DNA from 2 places in the Streptomyces sp. NPDC059456 genome. Region 1 is predicted to be linked to the other one. Evidence: riboswitches for the same ligand, from Rfam matches in the RefSeq annotation. Region 1 holds a riboswitch; the other holds the start of a gene.

Region 1 (3,400 bases):
GACTCCGTCCGGGGGTGCCCTCAATTGGCCGGGTCTCCTCGACGCCCTGCTGACCGGCCAGGACCTGCGGGCCGAGGAGACGGCCTGGGCCATGGACCGGATCATGCGCGGAGAGGCCACCGACGCCCAGATCGCCGGTTTCGTGGTGGCGCTGCGGGCCAAGGGGGAGACGGTCGCGGAGATCAACGGCCTCGTCCGGTCCATGTACGGGCACGCCAACCTGATCGAGGTGCCGGGCCGGACGGTGGACATCGTCGGCACCGGTGGCGACGGGGCCAAAACGGTGAACATCTCGACGATGTCGTCGATCGTGGTGGCCGGTACGGGCGCCAAGGTGGTCAAGCACGGCAACCGGGCCGCCTCCTCCGCGAGCGGGTCCTCGGACGTGCTGGAGAAGCTCGGCGTCAACCTGGACCTCACCCCGGCGCGGGTGGTCGAGGTCGCGGAGCAGGCCGGCATCACCTTCTGCTTCGCGGTGAAGTTCCACCCGGCGCTGCGGCACGTGGCCGCGGCCCGCAAGGAGCTGGGGATCCGGACCACCTTCAACTTCCTCGGCCCGCTGACCAACCCGGCGCGGGTACGGGCGCAGGCCACGGGCGTGGCGGACCCGCGGGTGGCGCCCATCGTGGCGGGCGTGCTGGCGGAGCGCGGCTCCTCGGCGCTGGTGTTCCGCGGCGACGACGGCCTGGACGAGCTGACGACCACCGCCACCTCCCGGGTGTGGTGGGTGCGCGACGGCCGGGTGGACGAGCAGGCGTTCGACCCGCGCGACGTGGGCATCGAGCTGGTCGACGTCTCGGCGCTGCGCGGCGCGGACGCCTCGTACAACGCGGACGTCGCCCGCCGTCTGCTGGCCGGCGAGCCCGGCCCGGTCCGCGACGCGGTCCTGCTGAACTCGGCGGCGGCCCTGGTGGCGCTGGACCCCGGCACGGGCTCCCTGGAGGACGAGATCCGCGCGGCGATCGCCCGCGCGGCCGAGTCCATCGACTCGGGAGCGGCGAAGGCGGCCCTGGACCGCTGGGTGACGGCGAGCAACGCCTAGGCGGTTTCGGCCATGGCCCCGGTCCAGCATGCGGACCGGGGTCTTGCGCGTCGGGGATCTTGTGGCAGGATGCTCACCAGGTCACGAGTGACAGCGTTTCGGCCCCGGCTTGCTGTCCGGCAACCCTCCTTCCGTGGCGGGGTGCCCCGGGTGATGACCAGGTCGTAGCCACAAAGGCCTACGGCAAGCGCGGATCCCTCGACACCAGGGGTCCTGGTCTCCCGAGGAGCTTTTCCGTGAGCAAGCGAATGCGATAGGGCGACTCCGCCCCTTCTTCACCCTCCGTGCGGTCCCGAGTCGTCCGCGCGTCGAGGCAACTCCCGTACCACTGGCACATGTGCGTCCGCGTACCCGCGCGCCGCGCATCCGTGCACCCACGTACGGGCCCCCCGAAGCCATTCAGCCTGTCCTGCCGGGAGATACCGCCATGTCCACGTACCCGAACGCCGTCGACGCCACCGCCTCCGCCACCGTCTGCGCCGCCGACCCCGCCTGTGCCCGGCCGCTGCCGGTCCTCGGCCGGGACGTGACCGTCCCCCTCGTCACCGGCGGCGAGGTCACCTACGCGGCCCTGGACTACGCGGCCAGCGCTCCCGCCCTCCAGCGGGTCTGGGACGACGTCGCCGCGTACGCCCCCTACTACGGCAGCGTCCACCGCGGGGCCGGCTACCTCTCCCAGCTCTCCACCGACCTCTTCGAGCAGAGCCGGGCCACCGTCGCCGAGTTCCTCGACTGCCGCGCCGGCGACCAGGTCGTCTTCACCCGCTCCACGACCGACTCGCTGAACCTGCTGGCCGCCGTACTCCCCGCCGACTGCCAGGTGTTCGTCTTCGAGACCGAGCACCACGCCTCACTGCTGCCCTGGGTCGACGCGCGGGTCACCTACCTCGACGCCCCCCGCACCCCGGCCGAGGCCGTCACCACCCTGGAGCGGGCCCTCGCCGACCGTGACCCTCACGGCCCCGCCCTGGTCTGCGTCACCGGCGCCTCCAACGTCACCGGCGAGCTGTGGCCCGTCAAGGAGCTCGCCGCCGCCGCGCACGCCCACGGCGCCCGCATCGTCCTGGACGCCGCCCAACTGGCCCCGCACCACCCCGTCTCCGTGCAGGAGCTGGACGTGGACTGGGTGGCCTTCTCCGGACACAAGCTCTACGCGCCCTTCGGCTCGGGCGTCCTCGCGGGCCGCGCGGACTGGCTCCAGGAGGCGCAGCCGTACCTGGCCGGCGGCGGTGCCTCCCGCAAGGTCGCCCGCCGCGAGGACGGCGGCGTCGACGTCGAGTGGCACACCACCGCCGCCCGCCACGAGGCCGGCTCCCCGAACGTCATCGGCGTCTACTCCATCGCCTCGGCATGCAAGGCCCTGACGGAGGCCGGGTTCGAGAACCTCGTCGCCCGCGAGCGGCACCTCATCGCGAAGGTCCGCGAAGGCCTGGCGGAGGTCCCGGCGGTCCGGATCCTCTCCCTGTTCGGCGACGACGCCCCGCGCGTCGGCGTCATCTCCTTCGTCGTGGACGGCTGGAACAGCTCGCACTTCGCGGCCGCGCTGTCGGCGGAGTACGGGATCGGCGTGCGCGACGGCCTGTTCTGCGCCCACCCGCTGGTCCGCACCCTGCTCGGCAGCGAGCCGCAGGCCCAGGGCGAGTGCGGAGCGCCGGAGGCGGCGCCGGGCGAGCTCCCCCGGACTTCGTCCGGGGGGACCCCCACCCTGAACGCCATCCGCGTCAGCTTCGGCGCGGGCACCCCGGACGAGCACGTGGAGCGGTTCGTGCAGGCGGTCAAGGAGCTCGTCGCGGACGGCGCCAAGTGGCAGTACCGCACCGAAGAGGGCCGCTGCGTCCCGGCCGTGTGACGGTGTCCGCGGCCCGCCGGGGGCCGGGTGGCGCTGCCCGGCGAGGGTCTTCCGGGACCGTGACCCGCCCCGGCGAGGGTCTTCCGGGACCGTGACCCGCCCCGGCGCGGGGGTTACGCGTCCAGACCGATGGCGAAGGCCGCTTCCAGGTCGTGCTGGGAGTAGGTGCGGAACGCCACGTGGGTGTCCGTCGCCTCCACGCCCGGGATCTTGCTGATGCGGCCGGGGATGATGTCCGCCAGATTCTCGTGGCGGGCCACGCGCACCAGCGCGATCAGGTCGTACGTACCGGTGACGGAGTAGACCTCGCTGACGCTGTCCAGCGCGGCGATGGACTCGGCGATCTCGGGGATACGGTCCACGCTGGTCTTGATGAGCACGATCGCGGTGATCACGGCTGGCTGTCTCCCTCGGTGGCCGTCGCTGGTCGCCTCACTCTAGTCGTACGCCGATAGCGCACCCACGCGTAGACGAAGCCCAGCGAGAAGCCCACGACGTGGGCCAGGTAC
Region 2 (3,400 bases), on a different contig from region 1:
CCACATCCCTCCTCAAGGATGCGGGCCCTCGTGTGTATGCGTCGGTGGTCGATCGCGCCGGGACTAGACGGCGAGCTTGACCATGTCCGCCTGCGGACCCTTCTGGCCCTGCGAGATCTCGAACTCGACCCGCTGACCCTCTTCAAGGGTGCGGTACCCGTCCATCTGGATGGCGCTGTAGTGGACGAACACATCCGCACCACCGTCGACCGCGATGAAGCCGTAGCCCTTCTCCGCGTTGAACCACTTGACGGTGCCCTGAGCCATGCCTAACTCCCCTATTACTGGCCCTTGCGCGGGACCGCACTTCGCGGTCCCGGGTCAGAACTTGCGCCGGAACGCCTCGACCGGGGCTGAATGTATCTGCACCGCTGCTGTCTGCAACAGGTCAATCCGACGAGAATTCTGGACACGGGGATACATTGAAATAGAGTGAAAAGTTGGCATATTCCCGGGCAACTCGGACCCGGCATATCTCGCCAAAGCCCCATACCGCACCCGGACATTGACTCAATGTCAACCCTCACGCGACCCGCTCATATGCGGCGGGCAAGTCCAGCGGAGGGGACTTCCCCAACTCTACCGCGCCCAACCAAGCAGAATTACCCCCTCCGCTTTTACCGGAGGGGGTAATTCAGGTTCGTGCGTCAGCAGCCCCCGGCGACGGCGGGAATGATCGAAACACCCGCGCCGTCCGGCGTCACGGCGTCCAGACCGCCCTCGAAGCGCACGTCGTCGTCGTTGACGTAGACGTTCACGAAGCGGCGCAGCTTGCCCTGGTCGTCCAGGACGCGCGCGGCGATGCCCGGGTGGCTCGCCTCCAGGGACGCGATGACCTCGGAGAGGTTCGCGCCCTCGGCCGTGACCTCGGCCTGGCCGCCGGTGTAGGTGCGCAGGATGGTGGGGATGCGGACGTTGACGCTCATGGCGCTACTGCCTTTCCGGTAGGGCGAGGGGGGATGGTCAGGCCAGGCCGGCGGCGCGGAACGCGTCCAGGCTCGGGCGGATGGTGGCGGTCTGCCCGCTGTCCGCGGCCACCGCCTCCAGGGTCTTGAGGCCGTCGCCGGTGTTGAGGACGACCGTGGTCAGCGCCGGGTCGAGCTGCCCGTTCTCGATGAGCTTGCGGGTCACGCCGACGGTGACGCCGCCCGCGGTCTCGGCGAAGATGCCCTCGGTCTGCGCGAGGATCTTGATGGCCTCGACGACCTGCTCGTCGGTGACGTCCTCGACGTAGCCGCCGGTGCGGCGGGCGATGTCCAGGACGTACGGGCCGTCGGCCGGGTTGCCGATGGCGAGCGACTTGGCGATGGTGTTCGGCTTCTGCGGGCGGACCACGTCGTGGCCGGCCTTGAAGGCGGTGGACACCGGGGAGCAGCCCTCGGCCTGGGCGCCGAAGATCTTGTACGGCTTGTCCTCGACCAGACCGAGCTTGATCAGCTCCTGGAGACCCTTGTCGATCTTCGTCAGCTGCGAGCCGGACGCGATCGGGATCACGATCTGGTCGGGCAGCTGCCAGCCGAGCTGCTCGCAGATCTCGTACGCCAGGGTCTTGGAACCCTCGCCGTAGTAGGGGCGCAGGTTGACGTTGACGAAGCCCCAGCCCTCGCCCAGCGGGTCGCCGATGAGCTCGGAGCAGAAACGGTTGACGTCGTCGTAGTTGCCCTCGATGCCGACGAGGTCGCCGCCGTACACACCGGCCATGACGACCTTGCCCTGCTCCAGGTCGTGCGGGATGAACACGCAGGAGCGGAATCCGGCCCGGGCGGCCGCGGCGCCGACGGCGCCGGCCAGGTTGCCGGTGGAGGAGCAGGACAGGGTGGTGAAGCCGAACGCGCGGGCGGCCTCGACGGCGATGGCCACGACGCGGTCCTTGAAGGAGTGCGTCGGGTTGCCGGAGTCGTCCTTGACGTACAGCTTGCCGGTGACGCCGAGCTCCTTGGCCAGGTTCTGCGCGTCGACGAGCTTGGTGAAGCCGGGGTTCAGGCTGGGCTTGGAGGCCACGTCGGCGGGGACGGGCAGCAGCGGGGCGTAGCGCCAGATGTTGTTGGGGCCGGCCTCGATCGCGGCGCGCAGCGCCTCGGGGTCGCCGGCCGGGAGGTCGTAGGCGACTTCGAGCGGACCGAAGCACTCGACGCAGGCGAAGATGGGTCCGAGTTCGAAACGGGTACCGCACTCACGACACGAGAGGCCGGTGGCAGGTCCGAGATCGACAGAGGTGGCAACAGTCTGTGCAGCCATGATGGCGAGGCCCTTTCTCCTCATCTTCCCCATGGCGCACTTCGCCATGAGACGGAATTGGCACCTTCCCTAGCCGGGGACCCCGCTGCTGCAAGCAAGCGCGAGAACCGACTGGAGGGTTGCCGGGGCTTCAACGGGCCGTGTCCCTCTGCCCCTCTGGATGAGCGGTATGGCACCGGATCGCGCGCTCCATGGCGCGGCCGGGCGTTTGTGCGCGGGGACCCCCGGCATGCGGTGGTCCTTCGCGTTGTTCAAGACTGTAACTGAAGGTCCGGGTGGTTGAGACAGCCGTCCGAACCGCGAGATGGATCACTTTTCGGCTGAAAATGCCGAGCGCCGACGAATACCGAGGAGTGCCGAACGTGCTGGAAGAGGTGGAGCGCTGGTTTGCGGACCGCTCCTGGTCCGCGGCCGACCGACCGCTCGACCAGCTGCTTTGCGCCAAGCGGGCGGCGGGCACCACGGTCAGCGTCGTGCTGCCCGCGCTCGACGAGGAGGAGACGGTCGGCGCCATCGTCGAGGTGATCCGGCGCGATCTGATCGACGGGCCGGCGGTGCCGCTCGTCGACGAACTGATCGTGATCGACTCGGGCTCCACCGACCGGACCGCGGAGGTGGCGGCGAAGGCCGGCGCCCGGGTGGTGCACCGCGACGAGATCCTGCCGCGGATCCCGGCCCTGCCCGGCAAGGGCGAGGTGCTGTGGCGCTCGCTGCTGGTGACCACGGGTGACATCGTCTGCTTCGTGGACGCCGACCTGCGGGACTTCTCGTCGGCGTTCGTGTCCGGGATCGTCGGCCCGCTGCTGACGGAGCCGGACGTGCAGTTCGTCAAGGCGATGTACGACCGCCCCTTCGGCGCGGACGCCGACGGGCCCGCCCCCGGCAAGGTCCCGGCCCAGGGGGGCCGGGTGACCGAGCTGGTCGCCCGGCCGCTGCTGAACCTGCACTGGCCGCAGCTGGCCGGGTTCGTCCAGCCGCTGGGCGGCGAGTACGCCGTGCGCCGCTCCCTGCTGGAACGCCTGCCCTTCCCCGTCGGGTACGGCGTCGAGCTGGGCCTGCTGGTCGACGCGCTGCACACCGTCGGGCTGGACGCGCTGGCCCAGGTGGACGTCGGCGTACGGCTGCACCGCCATCAGGACGGCCGGGCGCTGGGCCGCATGGC

The links. A riboswitch is a leader RNA that binds a small molecule or an ion and turns the genes downstream of it on or off. The one in region 1 is predicted to bind S-adenosylmethionine.
Region 2: it holds a riboswitch for S-adenosylmethionine, as region 1 does, so the genes downstream of both, thrC (threonine synthase) here and ACFXA3_RS16415 (aminotransferase class V-fold PLP-dependent enzyme) in region 1, are expected to answer to the same signal.

The regions. Positions count from the first base shown of each region.
Region 1 is NZ_JBHYVA010000158.1:5,761-9,160, reverse strand. It holds gene trpD (anthranilate phosphoribosyltransferase) at 1-1,042, shown strand, start outside; SAM riboswitch class IV at 1,122-1,238, shown strand; gene ACFXA3_RS16415 (aminotransferase class V-fold PLP-dependent enzyme) at 1,470-2,891, shown strand; gene ACFXA3_RS16410 (Lrp/AsnC family transcriptional regulator) at 3,005-3,286, opposite strand; gene ACFXA3_RS16405 (rhomboid family intramembrane serine protease) at 3,283-3,400, opposite strand, start outside.
Region 2 is NZ_JBHYVA010000157.1:9,212-12,611, forward strand. It holds gene ACFXA3_RS16355 (cold-shock protein) at 64-267, opposite strand; gene ACFXA3_RS16360 (MoaD/ThiS family protein) at 648-926, opposite strand; gene thrC (threonine synthase) at 964-2,238, opposite strand; SAM riboswitch class I at 2,256-2,405, opposite strand; gene ACFXA3_RS16370 (glucosyl-3-phosphoglycerate synthase) at 2,601-3,400, shown strand, end outside.